Regions from separate parts of the Kitasatospora sp. NPDC038210 genome, predicted to be linked through region 2. Evidence: riboswitches for the same ligand, from Rfam matches in the RefSeq annotation. Region 2 holds a riboswitch; the other holds the start of a gene.
What was found. Region 2 has a riboswitch for cyclic di-AMP ahead of ACZ7KX_RS32065 (transglycosylase family protein). Riboswitches for the same ligand answer to the same signal wherever they lie in the genome.
Positions count from the first base shown of each region.

Region 1: it holds a riboswitch for cyclic di-AMP, as region 2 does, so the genes downstream of both, ACZ7KX_RS06370 (transglycosylase family protein) here and ACZ7KX_RS32065 (transglycosylase family protein) in region 2, are expected to answer to the same signal.

Region 1 is NZ_JBVJYK010000002.1:654,453-661,767, reverse strand. Features, by position in the region: gene ACZ7KX_RS06395 (TetR/AcrR family transcriptional regulator) at 114-752, shown strand; gene ACZ7KX_RS06390 (helix-turn-helix domain-containing protein) at 829-1,695, opposite strand; gene ACZ7KX_RS06385 (ATP-binding protein) at 2,114-2,695, shown strand; gene ACZ7KX_RS06380 (DUF397 domain-containing protein) at 3,072-3,335, opposite strand; gene ACZ7KX_RS06375 (sirohydrochlorin chelatase family protein) at 3,895-4,854, shown strand; cyclic di-AMP (ydaO/yuaA leader) riboswitch at 5,323-5,484, shown strand; gene ACZ7KX_RS06370 (transglycosylase family protein) at 5,492-6,730, shown strand; gene ACZ7KX_RS06365 (hypothetical protein) at 7,030-7,233, shown strand.
Region 2 is NZ_JBVJYK010000020.1:114,532-121,846, forward strand. Features, by position in the region: gene ACZ7KX_RS32055 (SDR family NAD(P)-dependent oxidoreductase) at 1-107, opposite strand, end outside; gene ACZ7KX_RS32060 (cytochrome P450 family protein) at 373-1,809, shown strand; cyclic di-AMP (ydaO/yuaA leader) riboswitch at 2,053-2,220, shown strand; gene ACZ7KX_RS32065 (transglycosylase family protein) at 2,226-3,029, shown strand; gene eno (phosphopyruvate hydratase) at 3,289-4,575, shown strand; gene ACZ7KX_RS32075 (FtsB family cell division protein) at 4,715-5,197, shown strand; partial or broken gene ACZ7KX_RS32080 (DUF501 domain-containing protein) at 5,169-5,708, shown strand; gene ACZ7KX_RS32085 (Ppx/GppA phosphatase family protein) at 5,897-6,832, shown strand; gene ACZ7KX_RS32090 (NAD(P)/FAD-dependent oxidoreductase) at 7,261-7,315, shown strand, end outside.

The DNA.
Region 1 (7,315 bases), on a different contig from region 2:
CCGTCTTCGTACCGGCCGCCCGGGCGGCGCCCGCCAGGGCACGGTTGCGCGGGGCGGCTGTCGGCTTCGCAAGTATATTGGCCCGGAGCCAACGAACGTTCGGAGCAGACACGATGGCACCTCGCGGGGATTCGGTCAACGAGGAGATGCGGCAACGCTCCCGCCGGCGCATCATGCGGGCCACCGTCGAGCTGGTTGACCAGCGCGGTTACGCGGGCACGACACTGACCGACATCGCCGAGCGGGCCGGGCTGGCCCGCGGGCTGGTCTCCTACTACTTCGACGGCAAACGACTGCTGATGCAGTCCGCGACACACCGGATGATGCACCAGGCGCTGGCCGGCGCCCTGGCGGAACTCGCGCCCGGCTCCTCCCCCGAGGCCCGGCTGGCCCGCGCCATAGACGCCGTCCTCGCGCTCGCGATGGAACACCCGCGGGTGATGCGCTCGCACCTGGCGCTGATCCTCGACCCGGACACCGGCGCCTTCGTCCAGGACCCGGAGCAGCAGCAGCTCGGCGCCATCCTGCAGGGACTGCTGCAGGACTGGGGCGCCCCGGACCCGGTCGCCGAGCACGCGGTGCTGCGCAGTGCGCTGATGGGGGGCTGCATCGGGGTGCTGCTGCCGGGCGCCGAGATCCCGCTCGCCCCGATCCGGGCCGACCTCTTCCGCCGCTACGACCTGGCCTGGCACCTCGGCAGTCCGCCGCAGCCCGACCCGCCGGAACGCGAAAGGCCGCCGGCCCGCGGTTGACGGCGGGGCGGGCGGCCTGCCACTCACTCGCTTCGGTCTGCTGCCGGGGGCTCCGCGAGGACGGGCCCCCGGGGTTTCAGCGCTCCTTCAGGATCGAGGCGAGCAGGTCTATGGTGCGCTCCGGCGTGAGGCTGTCCACGCAGAGCCGCTCCATGACCTGGATGTACGCGTCGACGTCGTCCCGCTTGTCCAGGTAGAGCGCGCTGGTGAGCTGCTCCAGGTAGACCACGTCCGCGAGGTCCTGCTCCGGGAAGCGCAGGATCGTGAACGCGCCGGACTCCCCGGCGTGCGCCCCGAAGCGGAAGGGCATCACCTGGATCACCACGTTGGCCTGCTCGGCGACGTCGATCAGGTACTGCACCTGACCTCGCATCACCTTGGGCCCGCCGACCGGCCGGCGCAGCGCGGCCTCGTCGATGACCGCCCACAGACGAGGGCTGGCACCCTCGGTCAGCAGCTTCTGGCGGCGCAGACGGAGGCTGACCCGCCGTTCGACCTCCTCCTCGCTGATGACCGGCCGACTCTGGCCGAAAACCGCCCGTGCGTACTCCTCGGACTGCAGCAGCCCGGGGATGAACTGCACCTCGTAGGTCCGGATCAGCTGAGCGGCCTCCTCCAGTCCGACGTAGGTCTGGAACCAGCCTGGCAGCACGTCGTTGAAGCTGTGCCACCAACCGGACTTGTTGGCCTCGCGGACGAGGCCGAGCAGGGCTTCCCGCTCGATGCCGTCGTCGACGCCGTACAGGCTGAGCAGGTCGGCGACGTCACGCTCCTTGAAGCTGACGCGGCCGAGCTCCATGCGGCTGATCTTGGACTCGGAGGCCCGGATGGCGTAGCCCGCGTCCTCGCGGGTGATGCCGCGCGCCTCTCGCAGGCGACGCAACTGCGAGCCGAGGAGGATCCGGCGGACCATCGAGCCGCCGCCCGGCTGAACTGTGGTCATGCGGTCGAAACCTCCACCTAGGGCAAACAGCGCACAGTCTGCCATCAGTTGAGCGCTCACGGTGCCGATACTGACGGATGTTCCTATCAGTTCTGCACTCCGCACACCAGGATGCACGTGCATCCGGCGCTTGCATATGCCAATAGTGCGACTGCACGTGAATCGACTCTTGCATCTGCAGTGAGCGCACACCACCATGGTGCACGTGCACCTGCACATCCCTGGCAATCCCGCGGGCTCCGCGTCGACCCCACGCGCGACTCCGTGCACCGGCCCGACGGCGTCCCCCGCGTCATCGGGCGTTCGAGTGCGCGTGCGTCTGGTCGAAGGGGCGGCCGAGCGGCCGAGCGAGTCGGAGGTGACCGGCATGACCCCGGCGGGTCCAGCCGTGTCCGCCCCCTTATGGGAGGAGCTCTTCATGAGCACCGGTACGGCTTTGGCGGTTGACCCCCATGTGGTCACCTGTACGCTCGCTCCTCGCTTCGAAGCCGTCAGAACCGCGCGCGACTTCGCCCGGACCACGCTCCAGCGCTGGGGACTGACGGAGCTGTTCGACGACGTGGCGCTGGTGGCGTCGGAACTCGTGACCAACGCGCTCCGGCATGCGATCGGCGCACGGCCCGACCCGACGGGCGGTGCCCCGGGCGAGTATGACTTTCCCACACAGCCGACCGCGGACGGGCGGCTGCCGATCCGAATAAGCCTCGTGCACCGCGCGCCCCAGGTGGTCTGCGCCGTGAGCGATCCGAGCAGCGTTGGACCGGTGGCGCGGGAGGCGGACTTCGTCGCCGAATCCGGCCGCGGGCTGCACCTGGTGGAGTCGTTCAGCCGCTCCTGGGGCTGGCACCCGCTGGGCAGCGGCAAGGTGGTCTGGGCCCTGTTCGAGGCGGAGCCGACGGGCGGCCCGCTGGACGGACACCCGGAGATCGGTGGACGCGGGGCGCTCGACGCACTCGGCGGCCCGGTCGACATCGGTGGACGGCACCGGCGCTCGGCCTAGCGCCCCGCGGCACGTGGCGAGCAGCGCCCGACGCCGTGCGGTCGATCGGGGAACCGGCCCGGCGATCGGTCGGAGGACCCGCTCGGCGATCGGCCGGAGGACCGGCCCGGCGGTGGTCGGTCGAGTGGTCGACCCGGAACGCCTTCCCGCACCAGGCCCTGCAGCGAGCCGGACGGCGGACGGAGCGGCCGGTCGAGGGAAGCCCCGGGAGGACCACGCCCCGGGCCCCTGCGCCAGGCCCCGTCATCACTTCGCCCCGGCGGCGACCGGTACGGTCGGAGAAGGCGGAGAAGTCGGAGGAGACGACCGAAAAGACAAAGGCCGTCGCGGTGTCGGCACCCACGACGGCCCCCCGATGGTGAAGCACGGCGGCCGGTCAGACCGCCAGGTGGTCGAACTCCCCGTCCTTGGCCCCCAGCAGCAGGGCGGCGATCTCGGCCCGGGTGTAGATGAGGGCCGGACCGTCCGGGAAGCGCGAGTTGCGCATCGCGACGTCGCCGCCCGGCAGGGCCGCGAACTCGACGCAGTTGCCCTGGGAGTTGCTGTGCCGGCTCTTCTGCCAGACCACCCCCGTGAGATCGGCCGCGGCCATCCCGTTGTAGGTGTCGTGCGAGTCGTGTGTGTTCTGCGAGTCGTGCATAGAAGTCTCCCGAAGAGCTCCGGAGTTGTCGTCCAGCGCGGCGCCCCCGGCACCGCCGAACGAACGGACCGGCCCCGTACCGGCCCGGCACAACGCCTCACTTGACGCGATGATAGCTGCAGTGCACGTGCATCAGCACGGGACATTGCAGGTGCACGAGGCCTTTCACCCGCAGCCCCGAACTCTTCACGGGGCCTTCTCCTGACGGTACGTAAACGGACATAGCCGACTGAATCACCGGGGTCGCGATAACCGGCCGTGAGCGGCCCCCCGCTTAATGTTGATCTTCGAATGCCGGGAGTCGCACCGCCGTGACCCTCCGTCAGGCGACCTCCGGGCTGTGAGACATCTCACGCGCCGCGACTGCAACGCCGCACCCCGTCCGGCACGTCCAGGCAATGAGCCGCGCCCGCACGGGGATTGGGTGTGGAATGTCCGGATTGTAGGCAAACCACCCGAACCCGATGCGGCGGACACACCGGGTTCGCACAGCGGCCGCGCGAAACCCGTACGGCAGCCGACTGCAGGCCGGACGGGCAGATGTCCTACGATCTCCGGCATGAGCACCGCAGCCATTCCGGGCGCGCCACTGCCCGTCCGCACTCCAGGCTCCCGTGCGCGGGGGCGCCACCGTCGTCCCGAGCGCCCCGAGATTCCGACCGGCGCGCCGGCCCTGGTGCTCGCCGTGCCCACGGCCGCCGGGCCCGAGTCCCGCTCGGTCGTCGAGGAGCTGCTCTCCATCGTCCGCAGCGAGCAGAACGGCGTCCAGGCCGCGGTCGGCTACCTCCCCGGCGGCTCCGCCGAGGGTGAGGGCGGCGAGGACCGCACCGTCGCCGAGCTCCTGGCCACGGCCGCCGAGGCCGGCCTGCCGATGCCCGTCCTGGTGCCACTGGTGCCCGGTCCGCACGGCTTCCTGCCCGAACTCCACGCGCTCGCCGCCGAGTACGGCGCGCCCGTCACCGACGCGCTCGGCCCGCACCCGCTGCTCGCCGAGGCCGTCCACGTACGACTCTCCGAGGCCGGGCTGGCCCGCGCCGACCGCGCCCGGCTCTTCGCCATCGCGACCGCCGCGGACGGCGTGGTCCTGACCACCGTCGGCGGCGAGGACGCCGCCGCCGCGGCCGGCATCACCGGCGTTCTGCTGGCCGCCCGCCTGGCCGTGCCGGTCGTGGCCGCCGCGCTCGACGTGCCCGGCTCGGTGGCCGCGGCCGTCGACCACCTCAAGGAGACCGGCTCCCAGCGCCCGGCGCTGGCCCCGCTGGTGATCGGGCCGGAGGCCGACTCCGAGCTGCTCGCCGCGGCCGCCGAGGAGACCGGCTGCCCGTCGGCGGCGCCGCTGGGCGCGTACCCGACCGTCGGCCAGCTGATCGCCTCGACCTACCTGGCCGCGCTGCCCGCACCGTCCGCGGAGGACCTGGCGCGGGCCGAGGCGGAGGCGGCGGCCGCCGCCGAGGCCGAGGGGGTCGTGGAGGGCGCCCGTGGCGCCCACGCGGCCGCCGAGGAGCCTGCCGGACAGTAGCGGACACCGCGCGCCCGTCGGCGCGCACACGGGGCCCGGAACGGCTTGCGTTCCGGGCCCTTCGCTTTGCCCGCTTTCCCGCTCTTGCGGCGTACGGGAGTTACCGGAGTTAAGCGAACAATGAATGGAATGTCCGTTCTGCCGCTGTTTGCCGGGGAATGGCGAGCGCACTCCGGGGCGCTCGAATCACGTCCGCTCCGCCGGTTGGACCGGTGCGCCGTTTCGCGCTTCGACACACCGTCATGCCATTCCTGAGGCAAAGACAGTTGTGGGCATCCGCAATCGCATTGCCGAAAAACGATCATTTACGATCATGATTAGCCGCCAATTTGGCACTTCCTGCTAATCCGTGATGCGCGTCACAGCTATTTGCAGTTTGAACTTAAGTCTGCTTAACGTGCTCCCCGTTCGTGACCACACGGACCCAGTTCATCCGCGACGCCGAGTCCTGCCGTCGGATGTCCTGGCAGCGCGAAAACGCACCACGGCAGGAGCGGGGGACCCACAGGTAAGTCGCCCCGGACCGCTCCCAGGAACGGTTCAGGGCTAGGGGTGAAGCCGCGCTCACGCGCGGCCGGGCAACTCCGGCCCGAATCCGACAGCTCACCTCGCAGGCGTGGGAGAGGACCGCGTCTTCATGCTGCCCACCAACGGCACCCGTCTGTCCAGCCGCACCCGCCGCGTGATCGCCGCCATCGGCGTCGCGGGCGTCGGCCTCACCGTCCCGTGCCTCGTCTCCGGCACCGCCTCCGCCGCCTCCGTCGCGACCTGGGACAAGGTCGCCCAGTGCGAGAGCAGCGGCAACTGGAGCATCAACACCGGCAACGGCTTCTACGGCGGCCTGCAGTTCACCCAGAGCACCTGGTCCGCCTTCGGCGGCACCGCCTACGCCTCGCGCGCCGACCTGGCCACCAAGGACCAGCAGATCGCCGTCGCGGAGAAGGTCCTCGCCTCGCAGGGCCCCGGTGCCTGGCCCGTCTGCTCGGTCAAGGCCGGCCTGACCAAGGGCGGCACGCCCGCCGCCGTCGACACCTCGGCCGCTGCCGCTCCGGCCGCCCCGGCTGCCAAGCCCGCCCAGACCCCGGCCCCGGCGGCCAAGCCCGCCAAGCCGGCCGCGCCCGCCCAGGACGCCGCCGACTCTGCCGCCGGCACCTGGGCCCAGAGGCACCAGCAGGCCGCCCAGAGCGACGACTACACCGTGGTCGAGGGCGACTGGCTGTCCTCGATCGCGGACAAGCACAACGTCCAGGGCGGCTGGGAGCGGCTGTACGAGCTCAACCGCAGCACCCTGACCGACGGCCCGAACACCATCTACCCGGGCCAGCACCTGACCTTCGGTGACCACGGCCAGACCCAGCAGTCCGCCTCCTCGGACAAGTCCGGCTCGGACTTCACCTGGTTCAACCGCTCGCAGAAGTCCGGTCAGTCCGCGAACGGCGGTTCCGTGAACGCCAAGCCGGTCGCCCAGACCCAGACCCCGGCCGCCCAGGCCCCGGCGCAGGCCCCGGCCGCCAGCGGCAGCATGGCCGCCGCGGTCGCCTTCGCCGAGTCCAAGGTCGGCCAGGCGTACGTCTACGGCGGCACCGGCAACGGCGGCTGGGACTGCTCCGGCCTGACCCAGGCCGCCCTGCGCGCCGCCGGCATCTCCGTCCCGCGCGTCGCCGCCGACCAGGCCGCCGCCAGCACCCACGTCTCGCTGGACAGCCTGCAGCCGGGCGACCTGCTGTTCTGGTCCAACAACGGCAAGGACTCGGGCGTCTACCACGTCGCGATCTACGTCGGTGGCGGCAAGTACGTCGAGGCCGCCAACCCGAGCGCGGGTGTGCGCGAGCAGACCGTCGCCAACTGGGCCCCGGACTTCGCCGGCCGGGTCTGAGCACGGCGAGACGGCTGACGGCAGGCAGCAGGCAGCAGGCAGCAGGCAGCCGACTGCTCGTCGCTGACGGACTTCAGACGACCGCTGACGGATGACAGCTGACAGCTGACAGCTGACAGATTTCAATATCTGTCATCCGTCGTCCGCAGATCGCGGGTCGTCGGCCGCCACCGAACACTGATCACCCGCCACCCCCGGGGAAGAGTCTGGTCGCTCCTCCCCGGGGGTCGCGGCGTATCCCCGTGGTGGAACCGGACCCGAACGGGCATGCTGCTGCTCTGCACCCGAGGAGGAGTCACATGGCCCAGGTCACCGTCACGCTCGACGCGAACCTCGCGATCGACGCGATGATGCTCTCCGGTACCAAGAACCCGCAGGACGCCGTCGAACTGGTCCTGCGCGACTACCTGGCCCGCGGCCGCCGCACCGAGGCCCGCACCGGCGACCCGGCCGACGGCAACCGCCTCGCCCAGGACCGCACCACCGACACCGAGCACGGCTGAGGGCAGTCGAGATCTGCCGAGCGCTGCCGAGCAGGGCCGCACACAGGCACGCCGAAGGGCCCCGGAGAGCAACTGCCCTCCG
Region 2 (7,315 bases):
GCGATCAGCATTCCGGCGGCGCCGGCCGCGGAGAACCGGCGGGCGAGGTCGGCGCCCGACCCGCCGTCGAGTACCGCGATGACGACGACTGACCCGCTGACCCGCATGGTCTGCTCCTCCCTGTGGGCGACACCGCACCGGCGCCCACGCGTACTGCGGAGGATCGTAGGCACGACCTGACCCTCCGCAACAGGGATTACCCCTCAGGTGACCAGGCTCACGCCCGCCGTCCGGCCAAGAGCTGTCCAAGAGCTGTCCACGGACCGTCCACGGGTCGTCCACGGAGTGTTGGCGCGCCCGTCGTACGCCGTTGTCACGGGGGTCGCGAGCCGTCGGCGGAGGGGGAGCGCACCCAGCGGATACGGTCGACCCATGCCAGCTCAGCCCGACCCCGCCCGGCCCGCAGCCACCGCGTCCGACGCAACCGCGCCCGCAGATCCCGCCCGGCCCGCAGCCACCCCGTCGGACGCCGCCGCCCCGCAGTCGGACGTCGCCGCTCCGCAGCCCGGGGCCGAAGTTCCGCAGTCCGACGTCGCCGCTCCGCAGCTGTTCACCTGGGAGTTCGCCGCCGATCCGTACCCCGCCTACGCCTGGCTGCGCGAGCACGCCCCGGTGCACCGCACCAAGCTGCCGAGCGGCGTCGAGGCCTGGCTGGTGACCAGGTACGCGGACGCCCGGCAGGCGCTCGCGGACGCCCGGCTTTCGAAGAACCCGGCGCACCACAGCGAGCAGGCGCACCGCACCGGCCGGGTGGGCATTCCGGGGGAGCGGCAGGCGGACCTGATGACGCACCTGCTGAACATCGACCCGCCGGACCACACCCGGCTGCGCCGCCTGGTGTCGAAGGCGTTCACCCCGCGCCGGGTGGCCGAGTTCGAGCCGCGGGTGCAGCAGCTCACCGACCGGCTGATCGACGGCTTCGCGCAGCGCGGCTCGGCGGACCTGATCCACGAGTTCGCCTTCCCGCTCCCCATCTACGCGATCTGCGACATGCTGGGCGTGCCGGCCGAGGACCAGGACGATTTCCGCGACTGGGCCGGGATGATGATCCGGCACGGCGGCGGCCAACGGGGCGGCGTGGGGCGGGCGGTGAAGCGGATGCGGGCGTACCTGCTGGAGCTGATCCACCGCAAGCGGGCGGACCTCGGGGACGACTTGATCTCGGGCCTGATCCGCGCGAGCGACCACGGCGAGCACCTGACCGAGAACGAGGCCGCGGCGATGGCCTTCATCCTCCTCTTCGCGGGTTTCGAGACGACCGTGAACCTGATCGGCAACGGGACGTACGCGCTGCTGCGCAACCCGGACCAGCGCCGGTTGCTGCAGGAGTCGGTGGCGCGCGGGGAGAGCGCGCTGCTGGAGACGGGCATCGAGGAACTCCTCCGCTACGACGGGCCGGTGGAGCTGGCGACCTGGCGGTTCGCGACGCGTCCGGTGACCATCGGCGGGGTGGACATCCCGGTCGGCGATCCGGTGCTGGTGGTGCTGGCCGCCGCGGACCGCGATCCGGCCCGGTTCGCGGACGAGAACACCCTGGACCTGGCCCGGACGGACAATCCGCACCTGGGGTTCGGGCACGGCATCCACTACTGCATCGGCGCCCCGCTGGCCCGTTTGGAGGGGCGTGCCGCACTGGCCACGCTGCTTTCCCGGCTGCCCGATCTGCAGCTCGCGGAAAGCCCGGAGAATCTGCGCTGGCGGGGCGGTCTGATCATGCGTGGCCTGCGGGAACTCCCGGTCGAATTCACTCCGGAGAGCCGCTCCCCGCATACGCCGCCGCACGCTCCTTCCGCGCCCCCGGCGAACTGACGCGAGGTGGCGGAACGCCGGGCGGCGCGCTGACGGAACGTCGCCCGGCCGGCTTCCGGAGGGGTGTGAAAACCCATCAACGCGGACATAGTGGCGCCGTTGGTAGGCGATCGGACACACGCCGTAATTTCTGTGTGATATCCGGGATATGAGCTTGTGATCGGTCTGAAGATCTGTCTACTCTCCCTGGAGTTCGCAGCTGCGGACCTCGTGCGCGGAACGCCGAATCCTGCCCGCCGCGTCACGGGAAACCGACCAGAACCCTGGGCAGGGGCGGGGGAACCAGGTTTGTTGCCGTTCCCCACGGCTTGGGGTGAAGCCGCCCGAGCGGAATCGTTTCCGCGCACGGCGGCCGGGCCACCTCCCGGTCCGAACCCGACAGCTCACCTCGCAGGCGTGCGGAGAGGGACCTCTTCATGCTGTTCGTTGGAACTGGCCGTCACCGTCGTCGCACCCAGGCCGAGAAGGCCATCGCCGTCGCCGGTGTGGCCGGCGTCGGACTCGCGATGCCGCTCCTCACCGCCACCGGTGCCTCCGCCGCCCCGGTCTCCACCTGGGACGCCGTCGCCCAGTGCGAGAGCGGCGGCAACTGGAGCATCAACACCGGCAACGGCTACTACGGCGGCCTGCAGTTCACCTCCAGCACCTGGAAGGCGTACGGCGGCACCTCGTACGCGGCGCAGGCCAACCAGGCCAGCAAGGCGCAGCAGATCTCGATCGCCGAGAAGGTGCTCGCCTCGCAGGGTCCCGGCGCCTGGCCGGTCTGCTCCGTCAAGGCCGGCCTGACCAAGGGCGGTGCCCCGGCGTCCGTCGACACCTCCTCGGACTCCAAGCCGCAGTCGGCTCCGCAGCAGCAGACGCCCAAGCGGCAGGCCCAGAAGCCGGCCGAGAAGCCGGTCCAGAAGCCCGCCGAGAAGCCGGCCGCGAAGCCCGTCCAGAAGCAGGCCCCGAAGCACGCCGCCCCCGCGCAGGCCGAGAAGCCCGTCGACCAGTCGGCGCAGCAGTACGTCCCCAAGCACGCGGCCCCGCGCCCCGCGCAGCCGGCCCCGGCCGCGCAGACCGGCCACGACTACACCGTCCACGCCGGTGACACGCTGTCGAGCATCGCCGCCACCCAGGGCGTGTCCGGCGGCTGGCACGCGCTGTACGAGCAGAACCGCTCCACCGTCGGCGGCGACCCGGACCTGATCCTGCCCGGCCAGGTGCTGCACCTCGGCTGAGCCGGCGTGTCCCTGGCGGCACCGGCGACACGCGTGACAGGGGGTCGGTCCGGCCGGCCCCCTTCGTCCGCATTCGCCCGCTCCGGTGGGACAAGCAGGTGAACTACCGGTGGGTAGCGGGGCCACACGCTGAGACGGGACCGAGGCCGACGTGGCCTGGAGAGCCCGGGCGGTTAGGCTCTGGTCCGTAACGACTCCGCAATCGTCCCGCCGACAGCGCCACCGTCAGCGGGACCCTGCTTCCGCAAGGAGATGCCTCGTGCCGTCCATCGATGTCGTCGTAGCCCGTGAGATCCTCGACTCCCGCGGCAACCCCACGGTCGAGGTCGAGGTCGGCCTCGACGACGGCAGCACGGGTCGTGCCGCTGTCCCGTCGGGTGCCTCCACCGGTGCCTTCGAGGCCCTGGAGCTGCGCGACGGCGACAAGAACCGCTACTTCGGCAAGGGCGTGGAGAAGGCCGTCCTCGCCGTCATCGAGCAGATCGGCCCGGAGCTGGTCGGCTACGACGCCACCGAGCAGCGCCTGATCGACCAGGCCATGCTGGACCTGGACGCCACCCCGGACAAGTCCTCGCTCGGGGCCAACGCCATCCTGGGCGTCTCGCTGGCCGTCGCGCACGCCGCCTCCGAGGCCAGCGACCTGCCGCTGTTCCGCTACCTGGGCGGCCCGAACGCGCACGTCCTGCCGGTCCCGATGATGAACATCCTCAACGGCGGCTCGCACGCGGACTCCAACGTCGACATCCAGGAGTTCATGATCGCCCCGATCGGCGCGGAGTCCTTCTCCGAGGCCGTCCGCTGGGGCGTCGAGGTCTACCACACCCTCAAGGGCGTGCTGAAGGAGCGCGGGCTGTCCACCGGCCTGGGCGACGAGGGCGGCTTCGCGCCGAACCTGGACAGCAACCGCGAGGCCCTGGACCTGATCACCGAGGCCATCCAGAAGGCCGGCTACGTGCCCGGCCGTGACGTCGCGCTGGCCCTGGACGTCGCCGCCTCCGAGTTCTACCAGGACGGCGCCTACCAGTTCGAGGGCAAGGCCCTCTCGGCCGCCGAGCTCATCGAGTACTACGCCGAGCTGGTCGCCGCCTACCCGCTGGTCTCCATCGAGGACCCGCTGGACGAGTCGGACTGGGACGGCTGGAAGGCCATGACCGTCAAGCTGGGCGACAAGGTCCAGCTGGTCGGCGACGACCTGTTCGTCACCAACCCGGCCCGCCTGGCCAAGGGCATCGAGACCGGCACCGCCAACGCGCTGCTGGTGAAGGTGAACCAGATCGGCTCGCTGACCGAGACCCTGGACGCCGTCGAGCTGGCCCAGCGCAACGGCTACCGCTGCATGATGTCGCACCGCTCCGGCGAGACCGAGGACGTCACCATCGCCGACCTGGCCGTCGCCACCAACTGCGGCCAGATCAAGACCGGTGCCCCGGCCCGCTCCGAGCGCGTCGCCAAGTACAACCAGCTGCTGCGCATCGAGGAGATCCTCGACGACGCCGCCGAGTACGCCGGCCGCGGCGCCTTCCCGCGCTTCAAGCACGAGGGCTGAGACCGCGAGGTCGAGGGCCGAGCGCTCCCGGTAGCGCAAGCCTGACCGGTGCCCCGCCGTCCACCCCGTAGGGTGGACGGCGGGGCACCGTCGCGACCAGGAGGGGATACGGGAGATGGCAGGCTGGAGGATCCCGGGCTTGGCGGCCCGGCCTCGGTTCACGAGCCGGGCGACCGTCCTCGTCCTGGTGCTGTGCTCGCTGGTGGCGATCCTCGCCTACCCGACGCGGCAGTTCATCTCCCAGCGCGCCGAGATCTCCGCCCAGCGGGCGAAGGCCGACCACGTGCGCCAGCAGGTCGAGCAGCTGCGCCGGGACCGGGCCCGCTGGCAGGACCCGGAGTACGTCAAGGCGCAGGCGCGCGCCCGGCTGCACTACGCGGTGCCGGGGGAGACCCCGTACATCGCGGTGGATCCGGCCGGCCAGGCCTCCGCCAAGCCCTCCTCGTCCGCCGCCGGCGCCCCCGCCACCGGGGTGGCCGCCGGTCAGGCGACGGCCGCCAAGCCCTGGTACACCAGCATCTGGGACTCGGTCGACGCCGCCGACACCGCCGCGCCGGCCCCCGGCACCCCCCTTTCGCTCCCACCGTCCCCCGTTGGAGACACCTCCCCCCATGACCACTGAGAACCACCCCGCCGTCTCCGACGCCGACGTCGCGGCCATCGCCGCCCAGCTCGGCCGGGTGCCGCGCGGCCTGCGCGGCGTGGCCCACCGTTGCCCGTGCGGCAACCCGGACGTCGTGGAGACGGCTCCCCGCCTGCCCGACGGCACGCCGTTCCCGACGCTCTACTACCTGACCTGCCCCAAGGCCGCCTCGCTGATCGGCACCCTGGAGGCGGAAGGCGTCATGAAGGACCAGACGGCCCGGCTCGCCGAGGACCCGGAGCTGGCCGCCGCCTACCAGGCGGCGCACGAGGACTACATCGCCCGGCGCGACGCCATCGAGGTGCTGGAGGGCTTCCCGAGCGCCGGCGGCATGCCGGACCGGGTGAAGTGCCTGCACGTGCTGGTCGGCCACTCGCTGGCGGCCGGCGAGGGCGTCAACCCGCTCGGCGACGAGGCGATCGGCATGCTGGAGGACTGGTGGGCGAAGGGCCCGTGCGTCTCCCCGGCCGAGGTCCAGGCGGCCGGTGAGCGGGTCGCCCGCAACCGCGCCAAGGGTCAGGACCACGACGCCGTGATCGCCGCCAAGCAGCAGAAGACCGCCGAGCGCGCCGCCAAGAAGCGTGCCGCGCAGGAGCCGGCCGAGGACGCGGCGCAGGACGCGGCGGCCCCGGGCGGGTCGGCCGGGGCCGCCGGCGGGCAGCAGGAGTCGCAGTGACCATGACCCGAGTCGCCGCGATCGACTGCGGCACCAACTCGATCCGGCTGCTGGTCGCCGACCTGGACCCGGAGACCGGGGAGATCACCGACCTCGACCGCCGGATGATCGTCAACCGGCTGGGCCAGGGCGTGGACCAGACCGGCCGGCTGCACCCGGACGCGCTGGCCCGCACCTTCGCGGCCTGCCGGGAGTACCAGGAGATCATCTCCGGCTTCGGGGTCGGCCCGGAGCGGGTGCGCTTCGTCGCCACCAGCGCCTCCCGGGACGCCGAGAACAGCGACGAGTACGTCAAGGGCGTGCGCGACGTCCTGGGCGTCGAGCCCGAGGTGGTGAGCGGCGAGGAGGAGGCGCGACTGTCCTTCCTGGGCGCCACCAAGGAGCTGACCGGAGGTCAGTTCCCCGCCCCCTACCTGGTGTTCGACCTCGGTGGCGGCTCGACCGAGTTCGTGCTCGGCGCGGAGGACGTGCAGGCGGCGCGCTCGGTGGACATCGGCTGCGTGCGGCTCACCGAGCGGCACTTCGGCGGCGCCGAGCTGCCCTCCGCGGAGCAGGTCGCCGAGGCCCGGGCGCACGTGCGGGCCGAGCTGGACAAGGCCGAGGAGGTCGTCCCGCTGACCGGCGCGGCCACCCTGGTGGGCCTGGCCGGGACGGTCACCACGGTGTCCGCGATCGCCCAGGGCCTGCCGGACTACGACTCCGCCGCGATCCACCACTCGCGGATCGGCCGGGAGCGGGTCGCCGAGATCGCCCGCGAGCTGCTGGCCGCGACCCACGCCGAGCGCGCGGCCATCCCCTCGATGCACCCGGGCCGGGTGGACGTGATCGCGGCCGGCGCGCTGGAGCTGCTGGAGATCATGGAGCGCACCGGCGCCGCCGAGGTGGTCGTGAGCGAGCACGACATCCTGGACGGGATCGCCTGGGGTATCGCCCCCTGACCCCCGGCAGGGCTTACCCGACCGGCCCCGGCACCCCTTTCGGGGGGCCGGGGCCGGGACGCGCCCGGGCCCGTGCGAAAAGGTTCGTGAATTTCTTCACATGACGATCGGGCCATTCGTCGCACCGGCTCGCCCGCTACGTCCGAATTGTGGGACCGAAGGCCTCCCGGTAGTGACGCCCCTTGGATCGCAGGTCAGGGCTCGTTCGGGGTTTGAAAATCAAAACCACGCGCGGGAACGCGGGCCCCGTACGGATCGTTGCTGCTCAGCAGGGTGGTGCTCCGGCGCATGTTCACGAGGGGGCGTGAAGGGCCGTGAGGTTGCGCGCCCGTGCCGGTTTTGTGGCCGCGGAGTGTAGCACGGGGGGTCCATGAGCTTGTGACCGGGCTCACGAAGGCTGCTCCGGACGGTGCTGGATACTTTCGGATATGAGCACCACGGAGCGTCCTCGCATCCTCATTGTCGGCGGTGGTTACGTCGGCC